DNA from 4 places in the Blastococcus sp. OS1-29 genome. Region 1 is predicted to be linked to each of the others. Evidence: predicted binding sites of a transcription regulator. Region 1 holds the regulator's gene; each other region holds the start of a gene.
What was found. The regulator LexA, encoded in region 1, represses DNA repair genes until DNA is damaged. The targets are predictions, from matches to a motif close to TCGAACANNTGTTCGA.
Positions count from the first base shown of each region.

Region 1 (7,371 bases):
GGAGTTGTTGGCGTTCTGGTACTGGACGCTGGTGATGTCCTTGCCGCCGAGGTCCATGTCGTACCCGGCGTCACGCAGGGCGCGGATCTTGTTCTCCTCGCGCGCCTTGGTCTCGATGAACTCCTCGATGTCGGGGTGGTCGATGTCGAGGACGACCATCTTCGCGGCGCGACGGGTGGCGCCACCGGACTTGATGGTTCCTGCGGACGCGTCGGCGCCGCGCATGAAGCTGACCGGACCCGACGCCGTACCGCCGGAGGAGAGCAGCTCCTTGGACGAGCGGATGCGGGAGAGGTTGAGGCCGGCACCGGAGCCGCCCTTGAAGATCAGGCCCTCCTCGCGGTACCAGTTGAGGATCGAGTCCATCTCGTCGTCGACGGCCAGGATGAAGCACGCGCTGACCTGCTGCGGCGCACTCGTGCCGACGTTGAACCAGACGGGTGAGTTGAAGCTGAAGTACTGGTGCATGAGCATCCAGGTCAGCTCGTGCTCGAAGATCTCCGCGTCGCCCTCGCTGGCGAAGTACCCGTGCTCGCGGCCGGCCGCGCCGTAGGTGAGGACGACCCGGTCGATCAGCTGACGCAGGCTGTTCTCGCGCTGGCTGCTGCCCACCGCCCCACGGAAGTACTTGGTGGTGACGATGTTGGTGGCGTTGATGCTCCACTCGGCGGGGAACTCCACGCCGCGCTGCTCGAAGTTGATCGAGCCGTCACGCCAGTTGGTCATGACGACGTCGCGGCGCTCCCAGGTCACCTCGTCGTAGGGGTGCACACCAGCGGTGGTGAAGACGCGCTTGATCTTGAGGCCCTTGCCCCGGTTCGTCGCCTTCGCCGTGCGGCGGGTGCGCGAGCCGGCCAAGCGGTCGTCGGTCTCGGTCATGGTGTGGAGCTCTCCCTGGTCGTCGTGCGCGGTGTGGCGTCGTGCGCTGCGTGTTCTAGCGGTGTTCTCGATGCGTGCTGCGCGGTGCGCGGTGGATCGGGGGCTGGGGAAGAGCCGCGATCGGGTCTGACTGCTGTGTAGCGGGTGGGTACGACAGTTCTCAGGCGCTGCTGGGGACCGCTGGGTGCTCGGTGGCTCCGGGCTGCCGGGCCTTCAGTTCGGCGATCTCCTTCTCGAAGTCCGCCACCGAGGTGAAGGACCGGTAGACGCTCGCGAAGCGCAGGTAGGCGACCTCGTCGAGCTCGCGGAGGGGCCGGAGGATGGCCAGGCCGACCTCGTGACTGGGGACCTCCGCCGCGCCGGTGGCGCGGATGGCGTCCTCGACCTGCTGGGCGAGTAGTTGGAGCTGGTCCTCGTCGACCGGCCGGCCCTGACAGGCGCGCCGGACACCGGCGACCACCTTGGAACGGTTGAACGGCTCGCTGACCCCGCTGCGCTTGACCACGGCGAGGACCGCCTCCTCGACGGTGGTGAACCGGCGGTTGCACTTCGGGCAGGACCGACGGCGACGGGTGGTCGCCCCCTCGTCCGCCTCGCGCGAGTCGATGACCCTGCTGTCGGCGTTGTGACAGAACGGGCAGCGCATCGGCGGTTCACCTCCTTCCTGCTCCGGGTTCCCGGGTGTCCGGAACTCCCCGCCGGCCGCTTCCCGACCCTTCCCTGTGGACCGTTCTGGGGACATCCGGTGGATGCCACCAGGGACAACCTGGGGACGGGCCTGTGGACGGGCTTACAGCGATGTAACTACTAGATGTAGGGGAACCCTAGGCCGCTCCACACAAGATGTGCAAGCGATTCGGCGGTCGGCGTGTTCCACTCAGACACTGCCGTCACCTGGGAGAACACCGGTCCCCACCCGTCACACGACACGCCGCGGCGACGCGCCGAAAGGACTTCTGGAGGACGCGATGCGGTCACTGCGACGGGGCGCCGCGGTGCCACGCCGGCCACGGGAAGGGCCGTCACCCCGCAGCGGGATGGCCGGCGGTTCGCTCGACTCAGACGGTGAGCGAGCCGCCCAGCCGGGGACGGCGGGACTGCATGTGGTCGCTCAGCCGCATGGGGCGCGTCAGCAGTTCGGCCTCGAGGCCCTCGGGCTCGGTCCAGCCGACCGTGCGCGACGCAGGCAGGGCCACGGGGGGACGCCCCGTGTCGACCGCTCCGGGTGCCCGATGCCGCCCGGCAGCGCCGGGGGCCGGGGTCGCGGCGACGGCGCCTTCAGGAGCGCGCCGGCGGCCACCCGTCGACCCGTGGGTCGCCTCCGGTGCGCGACGGCGACCGGTCACGGGGAGCTCGCCGGTGTCGGGAGCGCGGCGACGACCCACGGACGCGAACTGTGCGGTCTCGTCGGCGGTCCGCCGGCCACCCGCGGACGGTGAACCCGGCACGACGGAGAGCTCGGGGACCTTCGGCAGGCTGCCGGTGGCGGCCTCGCTGTCGACGGAGCGGGCCCGGCGGCCGGAGGGGTGCCGGGCGACCGACATCTCCTGCGTGGCCGGGCCACGGAAGGGCGCGGGGGTCGCGACGGAGAGGTGCCGCTCCGGGAGGCGCAGGGTCGCGAGATCCGTCCAGGCGGTCTCCTCGATACCGCCCAGGACCACGCGCACCCAGACCTGGCACCCACCATCGGCGTCGTGCCGCCACCCCAGCAGCTCACCGGCCCACCAGGTGCCTGCCTGATAGACCTCGACGGCCTGGGGCTGGCTCGTGAACACCGCTGCTCGGTTCTCCATGGCGCCTGACACGTGACGACCGTAAGCGTTGGAGTGACCACACACGGTGAACGCGCCCGCACTGAGGGTTGACGAAGTCGACCGCCGACGTTGTGAGTCTCTTGTCGTGACGTGGGTCACGACAACGCGTAGGCGTGGCGGCGAGCCGACGGCCACCCCTCCACGGGGTCGCCGGCGCTGCGAGGCGCTCACGGCAGTTCCAGGACCTGACCGGGGACGAGCACCGTGCCGTCGAGGGCGTTGAGTTCCTGGATCCGGTCGACGACCTGGCGGACGTCCGCTGTGCCGGCGACGTCAGCGGCGATGGACCAGAGTGTGTCGCCCGGCTGTACGACGACACTCTGTGTCCCGGCGAGCCGCAGGTCGCCGTCCTGCCCCGCGAGCAGTGGGCCCAGCCACGAGCCGATCGCCACGCCGAGCGCGAGGGTGAGGACCGCGGCCAGCAGGCGCGCCCGGCGGGTGAGCCGGACGCCGCCCCGAGCGGGGCGGCGCGCCGGTGCCGGCTCGCGCACCGCGGGACGCGGCTCCCCCGGCCGGCCCGCAGTGGCCCCCGCACCGCGCCGCGCGAGGCCCCCGTCCCGCGCCGGCGCCTCGACCGGGCGACAGACGCCGACCCGCGACGAGCTCCGCCCCGTCTGCCGCGGCCGCCGCGGCCACGCCTCCTCGGGGCCGGTGTCGCCACCGGCCGCCACCCCGACCAGCCGGGGCCGCCACGGCACCTGGATCTCCTCGTCGAAGTCCAGGACCGCCTGCTGCACGAGACCCATGACCCGTCCTCCCGTCCATCCGCTGCATCGAACGCCTGTTCGATTCGAACTGCTGTTCGATGTCTACCGCAAGCCACCGACGAAAGCGACACCGAACACGGCACGACTTCGAACATGTGTTTGATCCGCGGCCCTCGGCGCGCTACCGTCCGTCGGAGGACACATCTGCGCTGCGCGAGCAGCGGACAAGGAGGCGACGTGGCGGAGAAGAGCGGGACGGCAGGGGGCCGCAGGACGGCCGGTGGCGCCTCCGCGAACACCGAGACGTCCACGGTGCGCGCATTCCCCGACCGTGAGGCCGACGGTGACGGGCTGACCCAGCGTCAGCGCCGCGTCCTGGAGGTCATCCGCGACTCGATTGAGCGGCGCGGCTATCCCCCGTCGGTCCGGGAGATCGGCGAGGCGGTCGGCCTGTCGTCGGCGTCCTCGGTCGCGCACCAGCTGTCGGTGCTGCAGAAGAAGGGGTGGCTGCGCCGGGACCCGAACCGCCCACGGGCCCTCGACGTCCGGCTGCCGGGCGACAGCCCGCACTCGGCTGCGGCGGCAGAGCTCGCTGCCGGCGGAGAGTCCCCGGCTTCCGCGCCGACCTACGTCCCGCTGGTCGGCCGTATCGCCGCCGGTGGCCCGGTGCTCGCCGAGCAGGCCGTCGAGGACGTCTTCCCGCTACCCCGCGAGCTCGTCGGCGAGGGCACCCTGTTCATGCTCAAGGTCGTCGGTGACTCGATGGTCGAGGCCGCGATCTGCGACGGCGACTGGGTGGTCGTGCGCCAGCAGCCGACCGCGGAGAACGGCGAGATCGTCGCGGCGATGATCGACGGAGAGGCGACGGTCAAGACGTACAAGCGGCGCGACGGCCACATCTGGCTGTTGCCGCACAACCCCGCGTACGAGCCGATCCCCGGTGACGAGGCGACCGTGCTCGGCCGCGTCGTCAGCGTGCTGCGGCGCGTCTGAGACAGCCCGCCGGCCGGCGGTTCAGTGCCTCCGGTCGGCGGGACGACGATCGACGGGATGACGCCGGAGCTTGCCGCCGATCCAGACGATGACCGTCGCGGCGGCCGCCGCGATCAGACCGTTGGTGATCGGTGAGAGCCCCGACCGGCTCAGATCGGTGAAGCTCGGCACCGGACCCGCCGCCGGAGTCGCCGCAGGCGCGGCAGCGGGCGCGAGCGGTACCACCGTCAGGTCGCTCGGCAGCCCCTCGCTGGCGACCACCAGGCTCTGGTTGTCCGGCGCGAAGGTGATGGCCTCCCCCTGCCGCGAGTCGGGGAGCGGCGTACGTACAGGGGTACCGGCCAGCGCAGCCGGCACGTCGGAACCGGTCAGCGGCCACACGTAGGCGTCGGTGTAGGTGCGCAGGGCGATCGCGCTGCCGTCGCGCGCGACCGCTCCCCCGGTGACCAGGAGCTGGCCTGCCTGCCCGACCGGCCCACCCACGGTGCCGGTGAAGGTGAAGTTGACGCCGGCGACCTTCGCCAGGGCCACCGTCCCGCCGTCGACCAGGGCCGTTCCGGGCCGGTAGACGCCGCTGGCCCCCAGGATCTCCTTCGTCACGATGTACGGGGTGCCGTCCGGCGCGAGCAGCAGCGCCTCGGCGTCGTGCGCGCCGTCCGGGTAGGTCAGGCGGTAGATGCTGGTGGATCCGTCCGGACGGAGGGCGATCAGCGCCACGGTGGACCGGATGGAGTCGTTGTCGCCGGTGTCGGCCAGCCACACCGTCCCGTCGGCGGCGACCGCCAGGTCCTCGGGGTCGTAGGGGTCGACGGCGGCGGTGTGCACGTCGACGACCTGGCACGTGGCGTCCAGCAGGAAGACCGAGACCTGGTCGCCGCCGTCGTTCATGGCCAGGAACTGGCCGTCGACCGCCACCAGTCCGGAGAGCTCGGGCAACCGGGGGTCGGTGATCTGGCACTGGGCCGCCGGCGCGGTCGTCCCGGCGGACGCGGGCAGGGGGCAGCCGAGGACGAGGACGGCCCCGAGGACTCCCCCCGACGCCAGCAGTCGCCCCCGCGAGCCGCTACGCGGTCTGCCGGCCTGCTCGGGCACGTACCCAGCGTGACAGAACCATTGCGTTCAGTGCGTGAACCACGCCCAAGAGGACGATGCCCACGCAGGCACCCACGACCGCGTCGGTGAGCCAGTGGAAGTCGAGCGAGACCATGGCTGCGCCGGTGGCCACCGGCCCGACCACGCTGAGCAGCCAGAAGACCCGCTGCACACGGGCGGGCAGTCCGTACGCCACCGCCTGCCAGCGGGCGATCCCCCACATCAGGACGGCATTGGCGACGTGGCCCGAGGGGAACGACTGGCCGTCGGCATGGAAGAAGAAGACGCCGGGATAGCCCGGCGCCGTCCGCCCGGTGCCGTGCTTGATGGCGTAGACGGCGACGGTCAGCAGGCCGAGCGCGACCAGCACCCGGACCAGCGGCAGCCAGGTGCGCCGGCGCCAGGCGAGATGGCCGATGAGTGCGGCGAGGACGACGAGGATCGTCACCCGGCCGCCGAGCTGCGTCACCACCCAGATGAAGGGAAAGGCGGCCGAGTCGCGCAGGCCCCAGCCGCTGATCACGGAGGAGACGTGCAGGTCCATCTGCTCGAGCCAGCCGCGGGCCAGCACGTCGGCGGTGACGAGGGCGCCCACGACCAGGGCGGTGAGCATGACCCACCACGCCGGGCGGCCCGCGGAGACGACCCGAGGGCGATCGGGTGCGCCGGCGTCCCTGATCACGCCGCTCGTCACCCGGTCACCGTACCGGCCCGTGACCTGACCGTGATCTGCCCGACCCTGTTCTCACCCGACCGGGACGGCGAACTCCCCGAGGGTCGCGGCCAGGGCGCCATCCACCCGTGCGCTCAAGCGGGTGCCGGACTCCTCGTGCCGTTCCTCGAGCACCTCGCCGTCGCGGTGCACTCGGGCCACGAGGTCACCCCGGTCGTAGGGGACGAGCACCTCGACCTCGACGTCGGGGTGCGGGAGGCGGGCGGCGATGAGCTCGCGAAGCCCCTGGATGCCCACGCCGGTGCGGGCCGAGACCCACACCGCACCGGGCAGCGCCTGGCGCAGGGTCAGCACGTCGTCCTCGGTCATGGCGTCGACCTTGTTGACGACGATGACCTCGGGAACGCTCGCCGCGTCGATCTCGCCGAGCACGATCCGCACCGCCTCGATCTGGCCCAGCGGATCGGGGTCGGAGCCGTCCACCACGTGCAGCAGCAGGTCGGCCGCCGCCACCTCCTCGAGCGTGGACCGGAAGGCGTCGACCAGCTGGTGCGGCAGGTGCCGGACGAAGCCGACGGTGTCGGTGAGCGTGTACTCACGGCCGTCGGGCGACTCGGCTCGCCGGACGGTCGGGTCGAGGGTGGCGAACAGCGCGTTCTCCACCAGCACACCGGCGTCGGTGAGGACGTTGAGCAGGCTTGACTTGCCGGCGTTGGTGTAGCCGGCGATCGCCACGCTGGGCACCGCGTTGCGGTCGCGGGCCGACCGCTGAGTCGCCCGCGCAGTGGCCATGCCCGCGATCTCGCGGCGCAGCTTGCTCACCCGGGAACGGATCCGGCGGCGGTCGGTCTCGATCTTCGTCTCACCCGGACCACGGGTACCGATGCCGCCACCGCCGGCGACGCGGCCACCGGCCTGCCGGGACAGCGACTCACCCCAGCCACGCAGTCGCGGCAGCATGTACTGCATCTGGGCGAGCTCGACCTGGGCCTTGCCCTCCCGGCTGGTCGCGTGCTGGGCGAAGATGTCGAGGATCAGCGCGGTCCGGTCGACGACCTTGACCTTGAGCACCTTCTCCAGCTGGTTGAGCTGGCCCGGGGTGAGCTCACCGTCGCAGATCACGGTGTCCGCGCCGCTCGCCGCGACGATGTCGCGGATCTCGATCGCCTTGCCCGAGCCCACGTAGGTGGCGGCGTCGGGCCGGTCGCGGCGC
Region 1 covers NZ_JBXXJK010000008.1:63,166-70,536, reverse strand. The annotation lists gene AC2H4J_RS19770 (vitamin B12-dependent ribonucleotide reductase) at 1-879, opposite strand, end outside; gene nrdR (transcriptional regulator NrdR) at 1,040-1,525, opposite strand; gene AC2H4J_RS19760 (hypothetical protein) at 1,938-2,684, opposite strand; gene AC2H4J_RS19755 (LysM peptidoglycan-binding domain-containing protein) at 2,861-3,439, opposite strand; gene lexA (transcriptional repressor LexA) at 3,638-4,393, shown strand; gene AC2H4J_RS19745 (hypothetical protein) at 4,415-5,485, opposite strand; gene AC2H4J_RS19740 (phosphatase PAP2 family protein) at 5,457-6,179, opposite strand; gene hflX (GTPase HflX) at 6,231-7,371, opposite strand, start outside.

Region 2 (7,371 bases), on a different contig from region 1:
CTCGTCTTCGGCGTGCTCGGGCTTGTACCCACCACGCGCAACGCCCAGGTGGAGGAGGCGTCGTTCTCCTGGAACTACACGACGTTCCTCAACTTCGCATTCCTCGTCCTCGCCGCCGTCCTCGTCGTCCGGTTCCTGCGCAGCGGCGGCGGGGAGATGCTGGCGATCATGGGTGGCGGTCCCGACGACATGGCCACCCCAGCGCTGAGGAGCGTGATCAGCCTCGGCCGTCGAGCTGCACGCCGCCGACCGCCCACCGGCGGACCTTGCCGCGATGGTCGGCGACGAGCGGATGGGGGTAGTCGGACCGCGGGACCACACCGACGTCCGGGACGTTCTCGAGAGTGGGCTCGACGTCACCACGGTGCTCACCGGGGACGTGCTCTCGTTCATCGTCGTCGACGGGACCGCGGTCTAGCCCGCGCACGAGCCGCAGCCTTTCTGACCCGGCCACGGGATGACGGTCCCGCTGCGGGTCCAGTCCAAACCCGAGCGCCGTGAGCACGCCCACGCACCATCCGAGGAGCGGCGTAGCGTCGCGACCATGATCATGAGGGCTCCGGGAGACGTCCGAAGAGGCGACCGAAAACCCGACCCAGGACTACGAGAGACGCTTGGCACCGGCTCCGCTGGGGAATCGCCCAGTGACGCACCGTCAACTCCCCCCTTGCCCACCCAGTTCGAACGGCACCCGCAGTCGGCGGGTGTCGCCCGGTCCGGCCCGGATCGCCGACGCGATCGCCGCCGTCACGCGGGCGGGTGCGAGTCCCGAGCGGGACGCGTGCGCCGGTCGCCGGTCGCGGTCTGCGCCAGGAGCACCGCGCCCCAGGGGCCGATCACCCAGATCGGCCAGAAGTAGATGAACTGGGCCGAGGCGATCGACGTGATCGCCCAGATGCAGAGGACGATGATCGCGGTCCGCCGCCAGGAGGCCCACGCGCCGGCGGAACCCGGATGCGGGACCGCCACGGGGCGGCGCCGCGGGTGGACGGGTGCCGGCTGCCCACCGACGACGGCCGGGGCCGCCCGGAGGCCGTCGGCCGACGGCAGGTCCGACGTCAGCACGGCGAGGTCGCCATAGGTCAGGGCCGCGTAGGCGCGGGCCACCCGCTCGTCGTACTCGGACACGGTGAGGCGGCCTTCAGCCATGTGCCGCCCGAGGGCGGTGGCGACGGCGGCGCGGTCGGCGTCACCGGCGCGCAGATGGGGCTCGGGCATCGTGGTCTCCTGGGGCGGAGCTCCCAGTCTCGTCCCCGTCGGCCGCCGGGTCCACCGTGGGGGTCACGGGTTCCACGTGGAACTCGTCGGTGTCCACGGGCTCCAAGGGCTCGTCGAGGTCGGAGGCATGCCAGAGGAAGTCGACCTGCTGCTGCTTGCGCATGATCAGGTGCTCGAGCAGATGTTCCAGCGCCTCGCTGCGAGCCTCCTGCCCGGTCGACGGGATCACCGCGTGCAGGGCCGCGATGGCCTCCTGCTCGTGCTGCAGCAGCGCAGGCAGCGCCTTGCCCGGGTCGGTCTCGACCTCGATGCGGCCGATCTCTGCGACCGGGTTGCCGCCGAGGGCGGAGGCCTTCTCGGTGAGCCGCACCATGTCCTCGGTCTCGGCGAGCACGAAGGCGCGCAGCCGTTCCTTGGTGCCCAGCGCTCCGATGCCGCGCAGCGAGCCGGCGAGCAGGCTCATGTGCACCATCGACTGCGCCTGCAGGCAGATGGCCTTGTTCAGCCCGTCGAGCACCTTCTCGACGTCCATGGGTTCGGGCACGCGGCTTCCTCCAGCGTCACGGGGCGGTCGGAAGCTGTCTGCCCGATGGGAGCGTTCGGGAACCGCTCAGCGGACGGTCGCCCGCCTGGCCAGGTCCTTGCCGATGACCATGCGCTGGATCTGGTTGGTCCCCTCGAAGATCTGCATGACCTTGGCCTCGCGCATGTAGCGCTCGACGGGGAACTCGCGCGTGTACCCGGCTCCGCCGAGCACCTGGACCGCGTCGGTGGTCACCTTCATGGCGGCATCGGTGGCCACCAGCTTGGCGATGCTGGCCTGCCGGGAGAAGGGTTTGCCGGCGTCCTTGCGCCGGGCGGCGACCAGGTACATGGCGCGGGCGGACTCCACGGCCGCGGCCATGTCGGCCAGCAGGAAGGCGACGCCCTGGTGCTCGACGATCGGCCGGCCGAACGCCTCGCGCTCGGCGGCGTACCGGACAGCGACGTCGAGCGCGGACTGGGCGAGACCGACGGCGACCGCGCTGACGCCCAACCGCCCCGAGTCCAGCGCTGCCAGGGCTATCGACAGGCCACGGCCGCGCTCACCGACGAGCCGGCCGGCGGGGATCGGGACGTCGTCCAGGCGCACCGCCGCGGTCGTGGAGCCGGTGAGACCCATCTTCTCCTCGGGACGGGCGGCGCCGAACCCGGGCAGGTCGGGGGTGAGGTGGAAGCAGGAGATGGCGCGGTCGCCGTCGTCCGGGGTGCGCAGGAACGTCGAGTAGAAGTCCGCCTGGCCGCCGTGCGTGACCCACGCCTTCTCGCCGATGGCGAGCCATCCGTCGTCGCTGGCCCGGGCCGCGGCACGCATCGCGGCCGGGTCGGAGCCGGCGTGCGCCTCGGAGAGGCAGTAGGCCCCGAGCAGCTCGCCGCCGACCATGGCGGGCAGGAGGTCGCGCCGCTGCTGCTCGGTGCCGAAGCGGTCGATCGGGAAGCAGGACAGCGTGTGCACGCTGATGCCGAGGGCGACGCTGGCCCAGCGAGCGGCGAGCTCCTCCACCACCTGGAGGTAGACCTCGTACGGCTGACCGCCGCCCCCGACGTCCTCGCCGAACGGGAGGCCGAGCAGCCCGGCCTCGCCGAGCGTGCGGAAGACCGCCCGCGGGAAGCGCTCCTCGCGCTCGAACTGCGCGGCGTGGGGCGCCAGCTCGGCGTCGGCCAGCTCGCGCGTGAGCGCCAGGAGGTCGTGGGCCTCACGGGTGGGCAGTTCGCGGTCGACCGGCACGGCTCTCCTTCGTCGTCAACTGTACTGACGACGGTACCTCAGTACAGTGGACGGTCCAGGGGCCATGCTGACCCGCCGGGAGGAGGAGGCCATGACGACCGCCGCGCCGTCCACCGGCAGCGGGCTGACCCGCCGCCAGGCGGAGCTGCTCGATCAGTTGGAGTCGCTCTTCCTTGCCGAGGGGTTCGCCCGGTTCACCCTCGATGACCTGGCGCTCCGGCTGCACTGCTCCAAGAGCACGCTGTACACATTGGCGAGCAGCAAGGAGCAGCTGGCCCAGCGGGTCATCAAGCACTTCTTCCGCAAGGCGACGGACGCCGTCGAGGCCCGGACGGTCACGGTGCAGGACCCGGCGCTCAAGGTCACCGCCTACCTGACCGCGGTCGCCGTCGCCCTGGCTCCCGCCGGGGAGGCGTTCCATCGCGACCTCGATTCCTTCGGACCTGGCCGGGAGATCTACGAACGCAACACGGAGCTGGCGGCCGGGCGCGTGCGGGAGTTGATCGCCGACGGCGTGACGCGGGGGCGCTTCCGCGAGGTCCATCCCCCGCTCGTCGCCGACACGGTCACGACGCTGATGTTCCGCATCGGCCGGGGGGACACCGCCCGGGCCACCGGCCTGGACGACGCCGCTGCCTACCGCGAGCTGGCCGCGCTGCTGTTGCACGGCATCACCCTGTGACGGTCGAACCGGTGCGCTGGAAGGGTCTCTGCCTCTCCTCCGGCTACCGTCCGATCGCGGCTTTCGGTGGCTACGTGGGGCTTCCCGACGCCGAGAACTCCCTGTTCTTCGAACACGTCCTCGCTCCTCGCTGACCTCGGGCTCGGCAGCCGTAAGCCGCCGGTGGCTAGGGACCCAGGCCTCGAATGTGGATCTCGCTGCCGTCGGGCCGGTAGGTGTGCCAGACCGAGGTGCCAGGGTCGCGGGCGATGGTGAAGCCACCCTCGTGCACGGCTGTGTGGTGGCGTTCGCAGACCAGGGCGCCGTTCTCGCAGGAGGTCTCTCCGCCCCACGCCCAGTGATCGACATGGTGGAAGTCGCACCAGGCCGGTGGGGCGGTGCACGCCGCGAACACGCAGTGCAGGTCGCGCTCCTCGGTGGCGCGACGGATCCCGGCCGGGGCCGAGCGCGTCTCCTGGCCGACGTCCATGGGCAGGCTGTTGGGGCCGGTGAGGATCCGGGACACCCCGGCGTCGCACGCGAGGCGGCGGGCGGTCTCGGCGGAGACCGGCCCGGCGAACGGCAGGTGCCCGAACCCGGGAACCCCACGCGCCGCGCAGAGCGCCATCCAGTCGACGGTCACGCGCACGTGAGGGCGCTGGCCGCGCACATCAGGCAGGCGGTCGCCGTGCAGCGCCTGGCGGCACAGCTCGACCAGGGCGTCACCCTGTCGTTCGGGGTGGCCGCGTCGGTCACCGGCGGGCCGGTGACCGTTCATCACCGCCTCTAGGGCGGTGTGCACCGTCTCGGCCCCGACCGGATCCAGGTGTCCCGAGACGTACACCCGGCCCCCGGAGCTGACGGCCATCCGGAACAACCGGGGCAGGCCAACGGCGTCGTCGAGCGTGCCGTCGGGGTCGATGCCCAGCACCCACCGACGGACCGCCTGGGCGGTGTCCTCGGGGCCCAGCGTCAGCGCCGCCGCGGTGAGGATCTGATCGGTGTGATCCAGGTCGATGCCGAGCTCGGCGGCCTTCGCGACGCGGGCCGACGTCAGTGCAGTCGTGACGGCAGCCACGTGCGCGGGTGTGACCGACCCGGCGGCGTAGGCCGCGGCGAGCGCCGGGAGGAACCTCAGGCGCCGGCCGGCGCGGACCCGCCCGGCCGCCTCGCGGCCCGAGACGCGGCAGTGCCCGGTCAACCACGACTTCATGGAGCCCATGCCGTCACCGGAGTGCACCTGCCGCGCCTCGCCGGCCCCGACGGCACGGGTCTGCAGCGCGGAGATGCGGTTGATGCCGAGCTGGGCCAGGGACACGACCTGTCGAAGCTGCTCGTCGGAGAGGTCGGCCGGATCGAATTCAGTGGGGTCGAGCTGGGCGAGCTGCTCGAGCACCGACACCCATGACGACACCGCCGATCACCTCCCGCAGTCTCCGTCGGATCGAACGTATGGACGAAGATTAGTCGGGAGATGTGACAGAAACCGCTGGTCAGAAGGGCTGTGGAAAAGGAGCTTCGTCCACAGGCGAGGTGCGCACCCGGGGTCGGTCTCCGGTAGGCAGTCGGACATGGATCGCTCAGCCGGGGACCTCGTCCGCCGCGTCCTCGACCGCCACGGGCGGACCTTCGCCGAGGACGCGGGCATCGCTCTCGCCGACGAGCCGACTCCGCTGTTCCAGCTGCTGGTCCTCGCGCAGTTGCTCTCTGCTCGGATCGCGGCCGGCATCTCCATCGCGGCCGCGCGGGAGGTGACTGCAGCAGGCTGGACGACACCCCAGCGGCTGCGTGATGCCCCCAGGCCACGGCTGGTCGCGGCGCTCGGCCGGGCGGGCTACCGCCGGTACGACGAGCGGACGGCGACCCAGCTGCGGGACATGGGTGCCCTCGTCCTCGACCGGTACGGGGGTGACCTGCGGCGGCTCGGCGAGGCGGCCGGTGGCGACGTCGACGTCGCGGCCCGCCTGGTCCAGGAGGTCAAGGGCATCGGCCCCACCGGCGCCGCCGTGTTCCTCCGCGAGGTCCAGGCCGTCTGGCCGTGGGTGCGGCCCTACCTCGACGACCGCGCGCGGTCCGGAGCGAGCCGGATCGGCCTTCAGCCCGACGGGCTGGCCGAGCTGGTCGAACCCGACGACCTGGCCCGGTTCGCGGCAGCACTCGTGCGGATCTCCCGGCTGCGTGCCGATGAGGACGCCGTCGGTGACTGAGGGCCCCTGTGGTGAGCTGACGGTCCACCCGACCTCTGGAGGGCCGAATGTCCGAACACTCCTGGCCGTCCGATGAACCGCGCGAGGTCGTGCTGGCCGCAGCCGGCACCCAGCTGGCCGTGGACCTCCGCGGTGGAGGGATCCGGCGGCTGGTCGTCGACGACTGGGACGTGGTCGACGGTTATCCCGCCGGTACCGTGCCCGCCGGCTGGCCGGGCGCAGTCCTCGTACCGTGGCCCAACCGGGTGCGCGGCGGACGCTGGACCTGGCGTGGCCGCGATCTGCAGCTCGACGTGCACGCGCCCGACCAGCCGAACGCGATGCACGGTCTGGTCGCCTGGCAGCCGTGGACCGTCGTCGAGCGGACGGCGACGGCCACGACGGTCGGCACCGTGCTGGAGCCGCATCCGGGCTATCCCTTCCGGCTGGCCGCGGCCGTCGACTACGCCCTCTCCGGGGGTCGCCTGGCGGTGACCGTGCGAGTGCGCAACCTCGCCGCGGAGCCGGCGCCGTTCGGCGTCGGGATGCACCCCTATCTCCACGTCGGGGCGAACGAGGACGGCGGAATCGGCGGCGCCGACCTCACGGTGCCGGCCCGGACGGCCCTGGAGACCGACGGCGGGCTGCCCACCGGCGTCTCGCACCGGTTCCACGGCGACGTCGGCCGCATCGGGCACCGCGCGTTCGACACGCCGCTCACCGGTCTGGAGCGGGACGACGACGGCTGGGCCCGGCTGCACCTGAGGGGTCCGCTCGGGACGATCGAGCTCGCTGTCGACGGGGCGTGGCCGTGGCTGCAGATCTACACCGGGGACGGGCTGCCGGAGGGGCGGCGCCGGCGCAGCCTCGCCGTCGAGCCGATGACCTGCCCGCCCAACGCGCTGGCCGATGAGCAGGACCTGCTGGTCCTCGAACCGGGGGCCGCCTGGTCGGGCGCCTGGACGCTCGGCTGGAGAGCCGCCTGATGCGGGTGCTCGAGCTGTGGCGGTACCCCGTGAAGTCGCTCCAGGGCGAGCGGCTCACCGAGGCCCACGTCGATGCGCTCGGCATCGCCGGTGACCGGCGGTGGGCGCTGTTCGACCGGGACACCGGGCTCGGGCTCACCGCGCGCCGCGTGCCGGAGCTGCTGTTCGGATCGGCACGGCTGCGTTGCGACGGTGGCGTCGAGGTGGTGCTGCCCGACGGCACCGTGACCACCGACGAGGCCGTCCTCTCCGACTGGCTCGGTCGCCGGGTGGAGCTGCGGGCAGCTGACGAGAAGGGCGAGGCCGCCCCGACGTACGAGGCGCCGGCGGACGAGGACGTGCCGGACCCGACCGAATGGCTGCAATGGGAAGGCGCACCGGGGCCGTTCCACGACAGCCCGCGCATCCGGCTCTCTCTCGTCTCGACCGGCACCCTCGGCACGTGGGACCGTCGCCGGTTCCGGGCGAACGTGCTGCTGGACGGGGAGGGAGAGGACGGACTCCGAGGGCAGGAGGCGGAACTCGGGTCGGTGCGGCTGAGGTTCGGACTGC
Region 2 covers NZ_JBXXJK010000009.1:135,692-143,062, forward strand. The annotation lists gene AC2H4J_RS21530 (permease) at 1-501, shown strand, start outside; gene AC2H4J_RS21535 (DUF1707 SHOCT-like domain-containing protein) at 748-1,218, opposite strand; gene AC2H4J_RS21540 (ferritin-like domain-containing protein) at 1,190-1,762, opposite strand; gene AC2H4J_RS21545 (acyl-CoA dehydrogenase family protein) at 1,829-2,986, opposite strand; gene AC2H4J_RS21550 (TetR/AcrR family transcriptional regulator) at 3,078-3,668, shown strand; gene AC2H4J_RS21555 (hypothetical protein) at 3,665-3,802, shown strand; gene AC2H4J_RS21560 (HNH endonuclease signature motif containing protein) at 3,835-5,061, opposite strand; gene AC2H4J_RS21565 (HhH-GDP family DNA glycosylase) at 5,219-5,854, shown strand; gene AC2H4J_RS21570 (aldose epimerase family protein) at 5,902-6,819, shown strand; gene AC2H4J_RS21575 (MOSC domain-containing protein) at 6,819-7,371, shown strand, end outside.
Region 2: a site for LexA is predicted at 5,092-5,107, ahead of AC2H4J_RS21560 (HNH endonuclease signature motif containing protein). Genes of this name have one in related genera too.

Region 3 (7,371 bases), on a different contig from region 1:
CACAGCCAAGGTGGTCACGGTTAGTTGGCCATGTCCACGAAGCGGCTGTAGTGACCCTGGAATGCGACCGTGACGTTCGCCGTCGGCCCGTTACGGTGCTTGACCAGCATGATGTCTGCCTCGCCGGCCCGCGGGGACTCCTTCTCGTACATGTCCTCGCGGTGGATCATCATGACCATGTCGGCGTCCTGCTCGATCGAGCCCGACTCGCGAAGGTCGGAGAGCATCGGCTTCTTGTCCTGACGCTGCTCCGAGCCACGGTTGAGCTGTGACATCGCGATGACCGGAACCTCGAGCTCCTTGGCCAGCAGCTTGAGCGCACGCGAGAACTCGGAGACCTCCTGCTGGCGGCTCTCGACACGCTTCCCGGACGTCATGAGCTGCAGGTAGTCGATCACGACGAGCTTGAGGTCGTTGCGCTGCTTGAGCCGCCGCGCCTTCGCCCGGATCTCCATCATCGTCATGTTCGGGGAGTCGTCGATGTAGAGCGGGGCGTCGGCGATCTCACCCATGCGCCGGGCCAGCTTGGACCAGTCCTCGTCCGACAGCGAACCGGCGCGCATGTGGTGCAGCGGCACCTTCGCCTCCGCCGAGAGCAGACGCATGGTGATCTCGTGCTTGCTCATTTCCAGCGAGAAGATCGCAGCGGGCAGGTGGTGCTTCACCGACGCGGACCGCGCGATGTCGAGACCGAGCGTCGAATTGTGCGTCGGGATGAAGCTGCGCCCGGCGAGGAACAGGTGGTCCTCGGCGTCCACCTGGATGCAGCGCACCGGCACGCTGTCGATGGGACGGACGTCGGTGATGAACCGCACCCCGCGCGCGGTGAATGTCCGCGCTCCCCGCTCCTTGTGGAGGATGTGCTTCCGCTCCAGCGCGAAGACCTGGTCGTCGGTGCTGAACGTGAGCGTGTAGCAGATGGAGGACTCCTCCGAGCGCCCGCGAACGCGCTTGGTGGTCATGCGCACGCGATGCCCGAGGCTCGCGATCACCTCGCGGGTGTCCTCGGCCAGCCGCTTGTTGGTGACGGCGAACTGGATCACCCCGCTCGGCGCGACGGTGCCGTCGGTGTCCAGGAGGCCGGCCAGGAGCGCCTTCCGCTGCGCCACCGAGCCGCGCAGGTACTCGACCGGGATGTGCTTGTTCCCCAGGACACCCAGCTTGCGCAGCAGCGCCTTGACCGTGCCGTGGTCATCCCGGCACGCCTGGCACTGGGCCATCCCGGACGAGGGCCCGCCGCAGCCCGCGCAGGTGGCCGTACGTCCGACACCTCCGGCGGCCCGCAGCGCGCCGCCGCAGGTCTTTCCGCACGTTTGCACCTGCGACGTCTTCGGCACGAAGAACTGTCCGCACATCGGGCAGACCTTCTCGGCAGGACCGGGCCCGTCAGGCAGCCGCATCGCGTAGCGCATGTGGACGTTCGTCGCGTCGACGACCAGACCCTCGGCCTCGATGTACACGGCGATCTCGGGGTCGGCGCTGGTGAACTGCGCGGCCGCCGAGGTGCCGTCACCAAGCCACACGCCCAGTGCGTACGGGGGAACGAGCAGATCGGCCTCCGGGAGCTCCAACGGGCCCGCATTGGTCACGGAGTGGTTCAGCCGGGCGTCCTTGGTGGGGCAGCGGACGGTACGGGCGATGTCTTCGGTGGTCCGGACCGCAGCGAACGTCTTCTGGTTCCGGTACCGGTTGTAGCCCACTCGGGCGGCCTGGGCGGACTTCCGGCTGGCGCGGGTTTCGGTGAGCCACTGGTGCTGGGCGTCGGCGACGATGACCGACCCGTCGGAGAAGTGCACCTCGTAGCAGGGGCGGTCGGTCATGACCTCGGTGGCGGCCACGACGGTCGTGGGGCGGCCGTCGGACCCCATCACACGGTCGCCGACCGCTATCTCGCCCATGGTGGTCCAGCCGGACGGCGTGGCGACCGGGGTGTCGAGAGCCAGGGCCTTACCGACACCCGGACGGGCCGCGATGACGACCATCTGGCCGGCCTGGAGGCCGTTCGTGAGCTCGTCGAGATCGCGGATGCCGGTCGGAACGCCACGGCTCACGCCACCACGGGAGGCGATGGCGTCGAGCTCGTCCATCGTCGGCTGCAGGATGTCCTCGAGACGCGAGTAGTCCTCGCTCATCCGCTTCTCGGTGACGTCGTAGATCTCCTGCTGGGCCCGGTCGACGATGTCGTCGACGTCTCCCTTGCCACCGGCCGCGCCGTAGCCCAGCTGGACCACGCGGGTGCCCGCCTCGACCAGACGGCGCAGCACGGCCTGCTCGGCCACGATCGCGGCGTAGTAGCCGGCGTTGGCCGCAGTCGGCGTGGACGCGATGAGGGTGTGCAGGTAGACCGCGCCGCCCATCTTCGACAGCTGGTCGGTGCGGTTGAGCTCCGCGGCCACGGTGATGGCGTCGGCGGGCTCACCCCGGCCGTACAGGTCGAGGATGCAGTCGAAGATCACCTGGTGCGCCGGACGGTAGAAGTCCGTGCCCTGCAGGGCCTCCACGACGTCGGCGATCGCGTCCTTGCTCAGCAGCATGCCGCCGAGCACGGACTGCTCGGCCGGGATGTCCTGCGGGGGCTGCCGGTCGTACGCCGGAGCCGTCGCCTGAGGCCGGCTGAAGTCGTCGGCCACCGCCACGGGGTTCCTCCATCTCTTGCGGGCGCGCCCGCATCACCACTCCGTGGGGAAGTCGGAGTTCGACGAGCGCCGCCGGACCGAACATCTGTTCGGTGATTGCTACCGCCGGGCACCGACACTTTCCGGCACCCGGCGGCAGCTGAGGTGGACGTTAGGAAGCCGGAGGGGTCCCCGTCCAACACCGGTGTGCACGCCGATCTGCACAACTTGTGGACAAGTCGGTGGATGGAGGCGTGTCGACATGTGGAGACCGCGGGGGACGCCCGCGGTACATCTCCCGTCTCCACGCCCACCACCTGCGGAAACAGCGCCCACCGGCTGTGGACAGGAGAAAAGTCCGAAGAAATTTGCCGTGCCGCACCACGAGTCACACCGCGTCGCGACCGCCTGTCGGCCTTCTACACGATCACAGTCGGCTATGGCCCGGACACGGTCCGTTCAGCATTCGATCGCCGAATGCACAGGTGTCCACAGGCGCCCGTGGCCGCACGGATCCTCCACTCGATCGGCCGCGTCGGCCGTCCGCCTGCCACCGGACCCACTACGTTCCGCGGGTGCGGACGAGCAGGCTCACGAGCATGGCCGGGATCGTGGTTCTCGCCGCTACGGTCTCCGCGTGCACGTCCACGGTCGCCCCAGCCGGACCCGCCGCGGCAACCGGCTCGCGTGCCTCGAGCACCTCCGTAGCGCCACGGCCGCCATCCGGCGACCCGGGCCGGCTCCGGTCGACCGTCCTACAGCCCGACGATCTCCCACAGGGGTGGAGCGCGGGTGGCAGTCCGGAGCGCGACAGCGCAACGATGGCGGCCTTCCGCGCCTGCCTGGGAGCGTCGACCGATCCAGCCGGTCAGCTGACGGAGACGTTCTCACCAGTGTTCACCGACGGCGCGACCAGCCATCTGTACTCCTGGGCGGGCAGCTTCCGCTCGCAGCAGCGCGTGGATGCCGACACCGCCCTCCTCAGCGACGTCAGGGCTCCTGACTGTTTCGCCGAGGCGCTCACCGCAACCCTGCGCGGGAAGACGAGGCCCGGGGGAACCGACGTGGAAACGCCGCGCTTCGAGGTGACCCCCGGTAGCGGTGGGGGGCCGGGCAACGTCGTGGCCATCGCGACAGCGGTCGTCCCGGCGACGGCCGCGAGCGGCGCCAGGATGACCCTCTACTGGCAGTACGTCTTCCTCACCGGCCGCTCGACCGAGGCGGTCGTCGGTGCCGGCACCGTCGACGCACCCCTGGCGGCAGACGTGCGCGACCGCGCGATAGAGGCCGTGGCCCGGCGCGTCGCGGCGCTCTGAGCGACCGTCCCCGGAGACGCCGCGAGGGGCGCCGGACCGGAGTCCGACGCCCCTCGCGGGCAGTGCTGGACAGCCCTAGCTGGCCACGACCTCGATCTGCAGCTGCGTCGAGACCTCGGGATGCACCCGCACGGTGACGGTGTGCTGGCCGGTGGTCTTGATGCTGCTGGGCAGCTCGATCCGGCGACGGTCGAGCTCCGGGCCACCGGCCGCGGCCACGGCCGCGGCGACGTCGGCGGTGGTGACGCGCCCGAACAGGCGGCCACCCTCGCCGGCGCGAGCCGGAACGCGCACCGTGAGGCCGGACAGCTGCCCGGCCACGGCGGTCGCTTCTTCCTGCGAGCGCACCTCACGGGCGGCACGCGCCCGGCGGAGGGACTCGATCTGCTTCTCGGCACCGCGGGTGGCCTGGATGGCCAGGCCGCGGGGCAGGAGGTAGTTGCGGGCGTACCCGCCCTTGACCTCGACGGTGTCGCCGGAAGAACCGAGACCGGTGACCTCGGCGGTGAGGATCAGCTTCGACGTCGTCATGATCAGCGCGCCGTCGAGGTGTAGGGCAGCAGCGCCATCTCGCGGCTGTTCTTCACGGCCACGGCGACGTCACGCTGGTGCTGGCTGCAGTTGCCGCTGACGCGCCGTGCTCGGATCTTGCCGCGGTCGGAGATGAACTTCCGCAGCAGCGTCGTGTCCTTGTAGTCGACGTAGGTCGCCTTGTCCTTGCAGAACTGGCAGACCTTCTTCTTGACCTTGCGAATGGGGGGCTTGGGCACTGGGTTCTCCAGAGATCAGTACGAAGAGTGGATCAGAAGGGAGGCTCGTCGGACGGGCCCGCGGGAGTCGACCAGGGGTCGCTCGATCCGCCGCCGCCGCCACCGGAGGAGCCGAAGCCGCCTCCGCCGCCGCCACCACCGGAGAAGCCGCCGCCACCGTCACCGCGGGAGGCCTTGGTGACCTTCGCGGTGGCGTAGCGCAGCGAGGGGCCGATCTCGTCGACCTCCAGCTCGATGACGGTGCGCTTCTCGCCTTCCTTGGTGTCGAACGAGCGCTGCTTGAGCCGCCCGCTGACGATGACCCGCGAACCGCGGGTGAGGGACTCGGCCACGTTCTCGGCCACCTGCCGCCACACGTTGCACCGGAGGAACAGCGCCTCGCCGTCCTTCCACTCCTGCGACTGACGGTCGAAGGTGCGGGGGGTGGAGGCAACGGTGAAGTTGGCAACCGCGGCGCCGGACGGCGTGAACCGGAGCTCCGGGTCAGACGTCAGGTTCCCGATGACGGTGATGACGGTTTCGCCGGCCATGGTCAGTGGGCCTCGGGGCGCATCAGCTTCGTGCGGAGCACCGACTCGTTGAGGTTCAGCTGACGGTCCAGCTCGGCCACGGCAGCGGGCTCGGACTCGATCGTGACGATCGCGTAGATGCCCTCGATCTGCTTCTTGATCTCGTAGGCGAGACGGCGACGGCCCCAGATCTCGGTCTTGACGGTGCCACCGGCCTTGGTGACGACGGTCAGGAACCGGTCGAGGGACGGAGCAATGGTGCGCTCCTCGAGCTCGGGGTCGAGGATGACCATCAGTTCGTAATGACGCACGGGAAACCCCACCTCCTCTGGTCTTGGCGGCTGCAGAAGGTCTGCAGCAGGAGGGTCGTGCATGCGTTGCGCGCCCCGGCATCCACCGGAACGCGCAGGAGAAGGCTACCAGCGCCGCGCAGAACGCCGTCCGGCGCTGTCCACAACCCCCGGCGACGCGCCGCGGCCGCCGTCCGGAAAGGGACGACGGCCGCGGCGGCGAACGGCGTCAGCGCGAGTTGCGCGACGCCTGGTGGGTGCGGACCAGTGCGGCGGTGACCGCGGCCAGCGCGATCACGGCAGCCAGGGCGGCGGCCGGCAGGGTCTGCGCCGGGGTGGACGACGCGGCGTCCCGCGTGGCGCTCTGGTCGTCCAGGCCGGACCCGTCCAGCCCGGCCAGCTGGCCGAAGACCGGCACCGAGGCGCCGTCGTACCCCCCGGCCACGCCGCCGGCCCCGGTGGCGGCACCCGAGGCACCGCGCGACGACGAGCTGCCCCTCACGGCGGCGAACCGGGACGGGTCGAAGGCCGAGGCGGCCGCGACGCCGGCCGGCTGCAGCTGCGGGCCGGCCCCGCCGGTCTCGTAGGCGTACACGTTCCCGTCGATGCCGGAGATGCCCGTCGGCGTCGGGTGGTCCGTCGGCGTGGGGCCGCCCGGGCCGTCCACCGGCGGCACGGGCGTCGTGCCCCCCGGGAGGGGCGGCAGCGGAACGGTCACCTGCGGCAGCTGGGGAAGGTTCGCGCCGGGCAGTGTCGGCAGCGGGACGAGCGTCTCCACGACGTAGGGCACCGGCGCCGGCACCGGCGGCAGCGACGCCGCGACGGTGTTCACCACCTGGGTGACGACCGCGGCCGGGAGACCGGCCTGCGGGACGATCCGGTACGTATAGGTGATCGTTCCGGCGGTCGCGGGGTCGTTGAAGGTCCACGCGGCCGACTGGCCGAACTGCAGGTCCTTCTTCTGCCCGAAGAACGTCACCGACACGTCGGTGTAGATCGTGGCCGACACACTGAGCAGGGGCGAGATGGTGATCCCGCCCTTGTTCGCGGCGGGGATCTTGTTGACGAAGGTGATCTGGCCGCCCTTGTCGACGCTCTTCACCGGGGGCGTGAAGTTCATGATCTCGACGGTCTCCTGGGGCGCGGCGCTCGCACTGGGCGCCATGAGGACGGACGCCGCCGCCACCGCCAGCCAGCCGAGTACGGCGACGGCGAGTCCTCGCCGTGCGCTTCGACGGATCCGACCGCTCGCCATCTGCTTCCCTACCTCCACGTCGACGTCGTCCGTTCCCCTACTGGGGAGTAACCCCCGTCACGCTGCATCAACGATGATGTGACGCCAGCGATACGGGTAAACCTGAAACCCCTGGAGAACTAGGGTGCGCAGGCGTGGGAAGACACCCGATCGGCGTACACGTCGGACCCGGCCTGACCGACGACAACGAACTCGACGGCGGGGGTCCGCTGGCCCGGGCGGCCGAGATGGACGCCGACGGCGTGCAGATCTTCCTGACCGACCCGCAGAGCTACAAGGCCCCGAAACCGCGCCCGGACGGCGACGACCTCCGCGCGAGCGACGTGATGGTGATCGTCCACGCGCCGTACATGCTCAACGTCGCCTCGACCAACAACCGGATCCGCGTTCCCGGCCGCAAGCTGCTCGCGCAGCACGCGCAGGCAGCCGCCGCGGTCGGCGCCCGGGGCATGGTCGTGCACGGCGGCCACGTGCTCGCCGAGGACGACCCTGCCGTCGGCGTGGACAACTGGCGCAAGACGTTCACCTACCAGGCCAAGGACGGCGGCTTCCCGCTGCCGCTGTTCATCGAGAACACCGCGGGCGGCGGCAACGCGATGGCGCGGGAGCTGGATGC
Region 3 covers NZ_JBXXJK010000009.1:59,323-66,693, forward strand. The annotation lists gene AC2H4J_RS21155 (hypothetical protein) at 1-18, opposite strand, end outside; gene dnaB (replicative DNA helicase) at 21-2,636, opposite strand; gene AC2H4J_RS21165 (hypothetical protein) at 3,437-3,931, shown strand; gene rplI (50S ribosomal protein L9) at 4,007-4,462, opposite strand; gene rpsR (30S ribosomal protein S18) at 4,465-4,701, opposite strand; gene AC2H4J_RS21180 (single-stranded DNA-binding protein) at 4,734-5,231, opposite strand; gene rpsF (30S ribosomal protein S6) at 5,234-5,521, opposite strand; gene AC2H4J_RS21190 (hypothetical protein) at 5,730-6,755, opposite strand; gene AC2H4J_RS21195 (deoxyribonuclease IV) at 6,890-7,371, shown strand, end outside.
Region 3: a site for LexA is predicted at 2,714-2,729, ahead of dnaB (replicative DNA helicase). Genes of this name have one in related genera too.

Region 4 (7,371 bases), on a different contig from region 1:
CGCGGCCGGTGGTGAGCGCCCGGCCCACCGCGGAGTCGGGGCCGAGCAGCGCGATCAGCCCGGGCGCGTGCTCGGCCGCCATTGCCAGCGAGCTCACCGGCTCGCCGCGGGTGCTGCGCAGATGGGTGGCACTGGTGAGCCGGCACAGCGCCCGCCAGCCGGCGCCGTCGCGGGCGAGGAAGGTGGCCCGCGGCAGCCGCGGGTCGACGCTGACCCCACCGCGGGCAGGCACCCGGCGACCGGACGTCTGCAGCCGGGGGCGCGTCCCGCCCCCGATCGGCGAGGCCAGGGCAGGCGCCAGCGTGGTGTCCAGGGCCGGGGCGATCGCCAGGTCCACGCCGAAGATCGGACGTACACCGGCCGACCGGCAGGCGAGAGCGAACTTCACCGCGCCGTAGAGCCCGTCGCGGTCGGTGAGCGCCAGTGCCGTCATGCCGTGCTCGGCGGCCCGGGTCACCAGATCGGCGGGGTGGTTGGCCCCGTACCGCATGGAGTACCCGGAAGCGACGTGCAGATGGACGAAGGGGTCAGTCACGCAGCCTCCTCGCTGGCGCTCGTCAGCCGCGCGACCGTCAGTGCTGCGTCTATGGGTGCGCTCGCAAGCTCGCTCACCTCCGGGACCGGGAGGCCGGACCGGTGGCAGTTCCACCGATCACCCGCGGGCGGGTGAACGGGGACCGGGGCGGGTCAGCGGCGACCGGAACGGGCAGCGCGAGACAGTTCTCCACCACGGACAGGAAGGCGCCGACGTCACGGACCAGGTCGTCGGCCTCCCGCTCGGTCACCGCGTGCGAGAGCCCGGCCTCGGCCGCGGCCCGCTTGGCGGCGCCCGCGGAGAAGAAGGTGGCCCACTCCCCGAGCTCGGGCATCACGTCAGCGAGCAGCACCCAGGCGCTGCGTGGCCGTCCGCGGGCCGGCTCGGGCCGGGTACGGGCCGCCAGCACGGCCGCGGCGGCGCGCAGCGCACCCAGGTGTGCCGTGGCATAACGCTGTCGGGCGTCGGTGCAGGCGGCCGCCTCCCGCAGGCCGCGGTGCGCCTGGTCGAGCAGCTGGGTGGCCGCGGCGGGCAGGGCGGGGGGAAGGGGCAGCTGACCGGCGGCCGACATCACCCGTGCGGCGCCCATCAGTCGTGCACCCGCACGAGCCACCAGCGGTTGTCCACGGCGTCCCAGGACAGGTCGAAGACCCCGGCGAAACTCGTCCGCGAGCGCCCGGCGCGAACCGCCTCGACCCGCCACACCTCCTGGTTGGCGACCAGGTCGGCCGAGGCCCCTCCCGACACGGCGGGGTCGCGGCGCCACCAGGCCGGGGTCTCCACCCAGGAGTCGAGCAGCTCGCCGACGAGGTACCGGGACCCGCCGCGCCAGAACTGCACCGGGCCGAGCGGGCCGCGCTCGACCTGCACCTCTTCACCCACCCGTCCGGCGGCCTCACCGAGTACCCGGCTCATGACACACTCCCCAACCGTTTCCACCCACAGCCCGCCGGCCCGGACCGCCGCTCCAGGCGGGGAAGGGCCGGGGAGCGGCGGTGGACCGACAGTGTTCGAACGTCTGTTCGAACACTGTCCAGTAGACCGGACCCCGGAGGCGACGTCAAGACGGGCGGCCGTGTCGTCGCCTCCTGCCTCCCGGTGGCAGGATCGGAACCATGCCCACCCGCGCGACCTCCCCCGCACACCCTCGGGTGGCCGCGGTCGCCCAACTCCTCGCGGAGGCCGGCGCGCCCGGCGAGGTGCGGGTCCTCCCGACCGAGGTCCGTACCGCCGCTGGCGCCGCCACCGCACTGGGCGTCCCGGTGGGGGCGATCGCGAACAGCCTGGTCTTCGAGGCCGCGGGCTCCCCGGTGCTGATCCTGACCAGCGGCGCACACCGGGTCGACACGGCGAAGGTGGCCACGCTGCTCGGCGTCCCGGAGCTGACGCCGGCCCCGGCGGACGTCGTCCGTCGGGCCACCGGGCAGGTCATCGGCGGCGTCGCCCCGATCGGTCACCCCGAGCCCATCGGCACGCTCGTCGACGTCGAACTGGCCCGCCACGAGGTCGTCTGGGCCGCGGCCGGCCACCCGGCGTCGGTCTTCTCCACCACCTACGAGGAACTGCTCCGCCTGACGGCGGGCACGGCGGCCGAGGTCGGCGCATGACCGGCACCAAGCCCACCACCCGGATCGCCGAGCTGCCCGTCCGGTGGTTGCGCGACCACATGCACGAGGCGCTGATCATCTACGGCCTGGCCATGGGGTACGACTCGGCCGTCGTCGCCGGGCGCTACGGCTACGCCATCCAGCACACCGACCGGCCGGGCTTCCGCGCCGTCGGTGCGTTCGAGGCGACCCCGGACGGCGAGCAGCTGGTCGGCTTCGGCTACGGCTACCTCGCCGAGCCCGGTCAGTGGTGGCACGACCAGGTGCGCGCGGCCCTGGACCGGCGGACGGCGAAGAAGTGGCTGCCCGGCGCCTTCGAGGTCTGCGAGCTGCACGTGCACCCCGACTCCCAGAGCCGGGGGCTGGGCCGGCGACTGCTGCACGCGCTGGTCGCCGACCTGCCCTATCCCGCCGCCCTGCTCTCCACCCCGGACGCCGACACCAAGGCGTTCCGGCTCTACCACGCCGACGGCTTCGTCGACCTGGCGCGCGGCTACCACTTCCCCGGCGATGCGCGACCTTTCGCCATCCTCGGGGCGCGCCTGCCGCTGCGGTCCTCCGAGCCGGATCCGGCAACCGGCTGAGCGTGGGGTCGTCCCCAGCGGCCGAGGGCGTCGACGTCGTCGTCATCGGCTCGGGGCACAACGGGCTGGTCGCCGCCTGCTACCTGGCCCGCGCCGGGCTGTCGGTGGAGGTCGTGGAGTCCGACGACGTCCTCGGCGGCGCGGTCTCCACGGTAGAGCGGTGGCCGGGTGTGCGGGTCGACCGCGGGTCCAGCGCGCACGTGATCATCCGGTCCAGCGGCATCGTCGAGGAGCTCGACCTCGCCGCCCACGGCCTGCGCTACGTCGACTGCGACCCGTGGGGCTTCGCACCCGCCCCCACCCCGGGCGCTCCCGGCCCGGACGGGCGTCCCCTGGTGTTCTCGGTCGACCTGGACGCCACCTGCGCGTCGATCGCCGCGGCCTGCGGCCCGGCCGACGCCGCCGCCTACCGGGAGTTCGTGGCGGTGTGGTCCCGTCGCAGCCGGGCCGTGGCGGCCTCGTTCGGACGACGTCCCACGCCCGCCGGGCTGATCCGCTCGTTCTGGCCGCTCGGCGCGCCGTCCGACGGGCGGTCCCGGACCTCCGGGGGCGACCTGGCCGTGGACTTCCTCGGCTCCGGCGACGCGCTGCTCGACCGATGGTTCGCCAGCGAGCGGCTGAAGGCTGCGCTGGCCTGGTTCGGCGCCCAGTCCGGCCCGCCGATGTCCGAGCCGGGCACCGCCGCGATGGTCGGCTGGGCCGCGCTGCTGCACGGGACGCCGCCGGGCCACCCCGTGGGCGGTTCGGGTGGGCTGACCGCGGCGCTCCGCCGGCGGCTGGAGGCCGACGGCGGCCGGGTCGTCCTCGGCGACGGTGCGGCCCGGCTGCTCGTCGAGGACGGACGCGCCGCCGGCGTCGAGACCGGCTCCGGACGCCGGATCCGCGCGGACGCCGTGGTCGCCGCGTGCCACATCGGCGTCACGAAGGCGCTCGCGGGCGACGCGGCCCCCGCCGCGCTGGCCGACGCCGACCCGCCGCTGGGCAACGGTTTCGGGCTCGTCGTGCGCGCGCTGACCGACGCCCTCCCGGTCTATCCGGGCGTTGCGCCCGAGGTGTCCGCCACGGGCCTGCAGCTGCTCTGCACCGATCGCCACGACCTGGCCGCCGCGCACGGCGACTGGGCGGCCGGCCGGCTGCCGAGCAGCCCGGTCCCCCTGGCGATGAGCTTCTCCGCCACCGACCACACGCTCGCGCCGGCCGGGCAGCACGTCGTCACGATCTGGGGCCAGTGGTACCCCTACGAACTGGCGGGCGGCGGGAACTGGGACGACCTCGCCGACGCCGAGGCCGCTCGGCTGGTCGATGCCGTCGACCGGTTCGCGCCCGGGTTCGCCGAATCGGTACAGCGACTGTACGTACAGACCCCGCTGGCCCTGGAGCGCGAATTGTCGCTGCCTCGTGGCAACGTCATGCACGTGGAGATGGGGCTGGCCAGCATGTTCGGGTTGCGGCCCACGCCCGCGCTGTCCGGCCACACCGTGCCCGGCCTGCCCGGCCTCTACCTGGCCGGCGCGTCGACCCACCCGGGGGGCGGGGTGTCGGGCAACTCCGGACGGACGGCGGCGCGCGTGCTGCTGGCCGACCGGCGGCCGGCGAGACGGGTCCTCCGAGCCGTGCTGCGCAGGGCGGGCCGGTGACTGCCGTCGCGGTCCGGGTCGCGGGCGGCCGGGAGCTGCGCGCGGCGCTGCCGCTCGGTCTGTCCGTGCTGCTGGTCCTCACCGCGATCGCCTATCCGCTGACCTCCGGCACGGCGCGCGACGCGGTCACCTGGACCCTCGTCCTGCTGGGCGCCGCGGTCTCGGGTACCCATGCCGGCCTGAGCCGGGGCGCCCGGGTGGGCGGGGGGCTGGTGGCGCTGGTGACGGCCACCGCGGTCGGGTTCGAGGCCCTGGGGCTGGCCACCGGTGTGCCCTACGGCCGCTACGAGTACAGCGACGCACTCGGTCCCACCCTGCTCGGCGTGCCGTTCCTCGTCCCCCTTGCCTGGCTGATGATGGCCTGGCCGAGCTGGGTCCTCGCCGACCGACTGACCCGCCGGAGCACCGCACGCATCGCGGTGGCGGCCGCGATCTTCGCCGGATGGGACGTCCTCCTCGACCCGCAGCTGGTGCAGGCGGGGTACTGGACCTGGTTCCACCCCTCCCCGGGGCTGCCCGGCATCCCCACCGTGCCGCTCACCAATCTCGCCGGCTGGCTGCTCGCTGGCGGGGTGCTCATGACCCTGCTCGATCTGCTGGTGTCCCGGGCTTCGGCGGCCGGCTCCCCCGCGATCGGGGACGCGGCACCGCTGCTGACGATCGCCTGGATGACCGTCGGGGGATCGCTGGCCCAGGCGGGCTGGCTCGGGCTGCCCGGCTCCGCCGCCTGGGGCGTCGTCCTGGCCGCCCCTGTGCTGGGCACGCTGGCAGTCCGGCACTGGACGGCGAGGCGCGGGCGGTGAGCGGGCGCATCCTCCGGCTCCTCGCCGGGCTCTCGGTGGCCGGCGCGGCCCACGCGGCGCTGAACATGGCGCTGCTCCGCCGTCCGCCGGCCGATCCGCCGCCGGTGCGCCGTCCGGTCACGGTGGTCCTGCCGGTCCGGAACGAGGCCGAACAGGTGAGCGCCTGCCTGGCCGCCCTGCTCGATCAGCGTGGCGTCGACGACCTCACCGTGGTGGTGGTCGACGACGGCTCGACCGACGGGACGGCGGACGCCGTGCGCACGGTGGGCGATCCGCGGGTCCGGCTGATCGCCGCCGGACCGCTCCCCGCGGGCTGGCTCGGCAAGCCGCACGCGTGTGCCGTCGGAGCGGCTGCAGCGCGGGACGACGGCATCCTGGCGTTCGTCGACGCCGACGTGCGGCTCTTCCCAGACGCGCTGGCCGGAGCGGTCGCCGTCCTGGAGCGGCACGGCCTCGATCTGGTGTCTCCCTGGCCGCGGCCGGTCGCCCGCGGGTGGGCCGAGCGTCTGGTGCAGCCGCTCGTGCCATGGCTGTGGGCGACGACGCTGCCCGTGCGGCTCGCCGAACGCTCCCGGCGGCCGTCGCTGGCCGCGGCGACCGGCCAGTTCCTCGTGCTCGACCGCGGTGCCTACGAGCGGGCCGGCGGCCACCGGGCGGTCCGCGGGGAGGTGCTGGAGGACATCGCGCTCCTGCGGGCGGTGAAGCGCACTGGCGGCCGCGGCGGCCCGGTCGACGGTTCACGGCTGGCCGCCTGCCGGATGTACGACGGCTGGACGGCGCTCCGCGACGGCTACAGCAAGTCGCTCTGGGGAGCGGTGGGCGCCTCGCCGATCGCCAGTTGCGCCGCCGCGGCCGTCCTCACCGCGGTGTGGGTGGTGCCGGCGGTGGCGGCGCTGCGCGGATCGCGCGCCGGCCTGGCCGGATACGCGGCCGGGGTCGCCGGTCGGGCGGTCACCGCCGCCGCCACCGGCAGCCGCGTGTGGCCCGACGCGCTCGCCCACCCGGCGTCGATGGTGCTGCTCGACGTCCTGATGGTCCGGTCGGTGGTCGGTCATCGCCGCGGCACGCTGAGCTGGCGCGGCCGCCACCTGCCCGCGCCACCTCGGACGCGTCCGGCCACGATAGGGACGTGACCTCCCCCTCCTCGCCCGCCCGCGTGCGCTTCGACCCCGACCAGATGGGGCGGAACGACTTCTACCGGGTGCTGAACTCCGTCGTGGTGCCGCGCCCCATCGCGTGGGTCTGCAGCCGCTCGGCCGACGGCGTGCTCAACCTCGCGCCGCACTCCTTCTACACCGTGGCCTGCGTCGAGCCGCCGGTCGTGCAGTTCACGTCGGTCGGCCGGAAGGACTCGCTGCGCAACGTCGAGGCCACCGGCGAGTTCACCGTCAGCCTGACGCCCGAGGCCCTGTTCGAGCAGATCAATGCCACGGGCACCGACTTCCCGCCGGGCACGAGCGAGGCCGAGGCCTGCGGCGTCCGGCTCGAGCCCAGCGACCTGGTGGGGGTGCCCCGCGTCGCGGAGTCCCCGGTCGCCGTCGAGTGCACCCTGCACTCCACCGTCCGGCTCGGTGACAGCACCGTCGTCTTCGGCCGGGTGCGGGCCATCACCGTGTGGGAGACGGCAGTCCGGGACGGCCGTCCGCGGATCGAGGAGCTGCACCCGCTGGCGCGCCTCGGCGGCAACGAGTGGTCGACGATCGGCGAGGTGAAGGAGATCCGCCGCATCCCGTTCACGAAGTGGGTCGACGACCCCGCCATCGGCGAGCAGGTCAGGGGCGACAGCTAGCCGGGCAGGTGGGGGGCCACCTCGTCGGCGGCATCGGCGCCGAAGGCGTCGGCGAAGCGGGCCAGGAAGCTCGGGTTCGGCAGGTCGTACTCCTGGGTGCCCACCACCTCGACCGCCGCGGTGGCCACGGCGGAGCCCAGTTGGGTCGCCCGCTCGAGGCTCAGTCCCCACATGCGTCCGGCGATGAACCCGGCACGCAGGGCGTCGCCGCCTCCGGTGGGCTCGACCGGCTTGGTCTCGGGGACGGCGATGACCGAGATCGGCTCGGCATCGGACTGCCGGACGAGGACGCCGTCGGCCGCGCGGGTGGTGACCCAGGTGCCGACGCGGGAGAGCACCTCGTCGACGTCCCACCCGGTCTTCTGCTGCAGCAGGTGCGACTCGTACTCGTTGGTGAACAGCAGGTCCGCGCCGTC
Region 4 covers NZ_JBXXJK010000006.1:152,647-160,017, reverse strand. The annotation lists gene AC2H4J_RS16625 (DNA polymerase III subunit alpha) at 1-535, opposite strand, end outside; gene AC2H4J_RS16620 (SAV_6107 family HEPN domain-containing protein) at 609-1,124, opposite strand; gene AC2H4J_RS16615 (DUF6504 family protein) at 1,124-1,450, opposite strand; gene AC2H4J_RS16610 (YbaK/EbsC family protein) at 1,651-2,142, shown strand; gene AC2H4J_RS16605 (GNAT family N-acetyltransferase) at 2,139-2,726, shown strand; gene AC2H4J_RS16600 (phytoene desaturase family protein) at 2,729-4,363, shown strand; gene AC2H4J_RS16595 (carotenoid biosynthesis protein) at 4,360-5,166, shown strand; gene AC2H4J_RS16590 (glycosyltransferase family 2 protein) at 5,163-6,299, shown strand; gene AC2H4J_RS16585 (flavin reductase family protein) at 6,296-6,955, shown strand; gene AC2H4J_RS16580 (carbohydrate kinase family protein) at 6,952-7,371, opposite strand, start outside.
Region 4: a site for LexA is predicted at 1,546-1,561, ahead of AC2H4J_RS16610 (YbaK/EbsC family protein). Genes of this name have one in related genera too.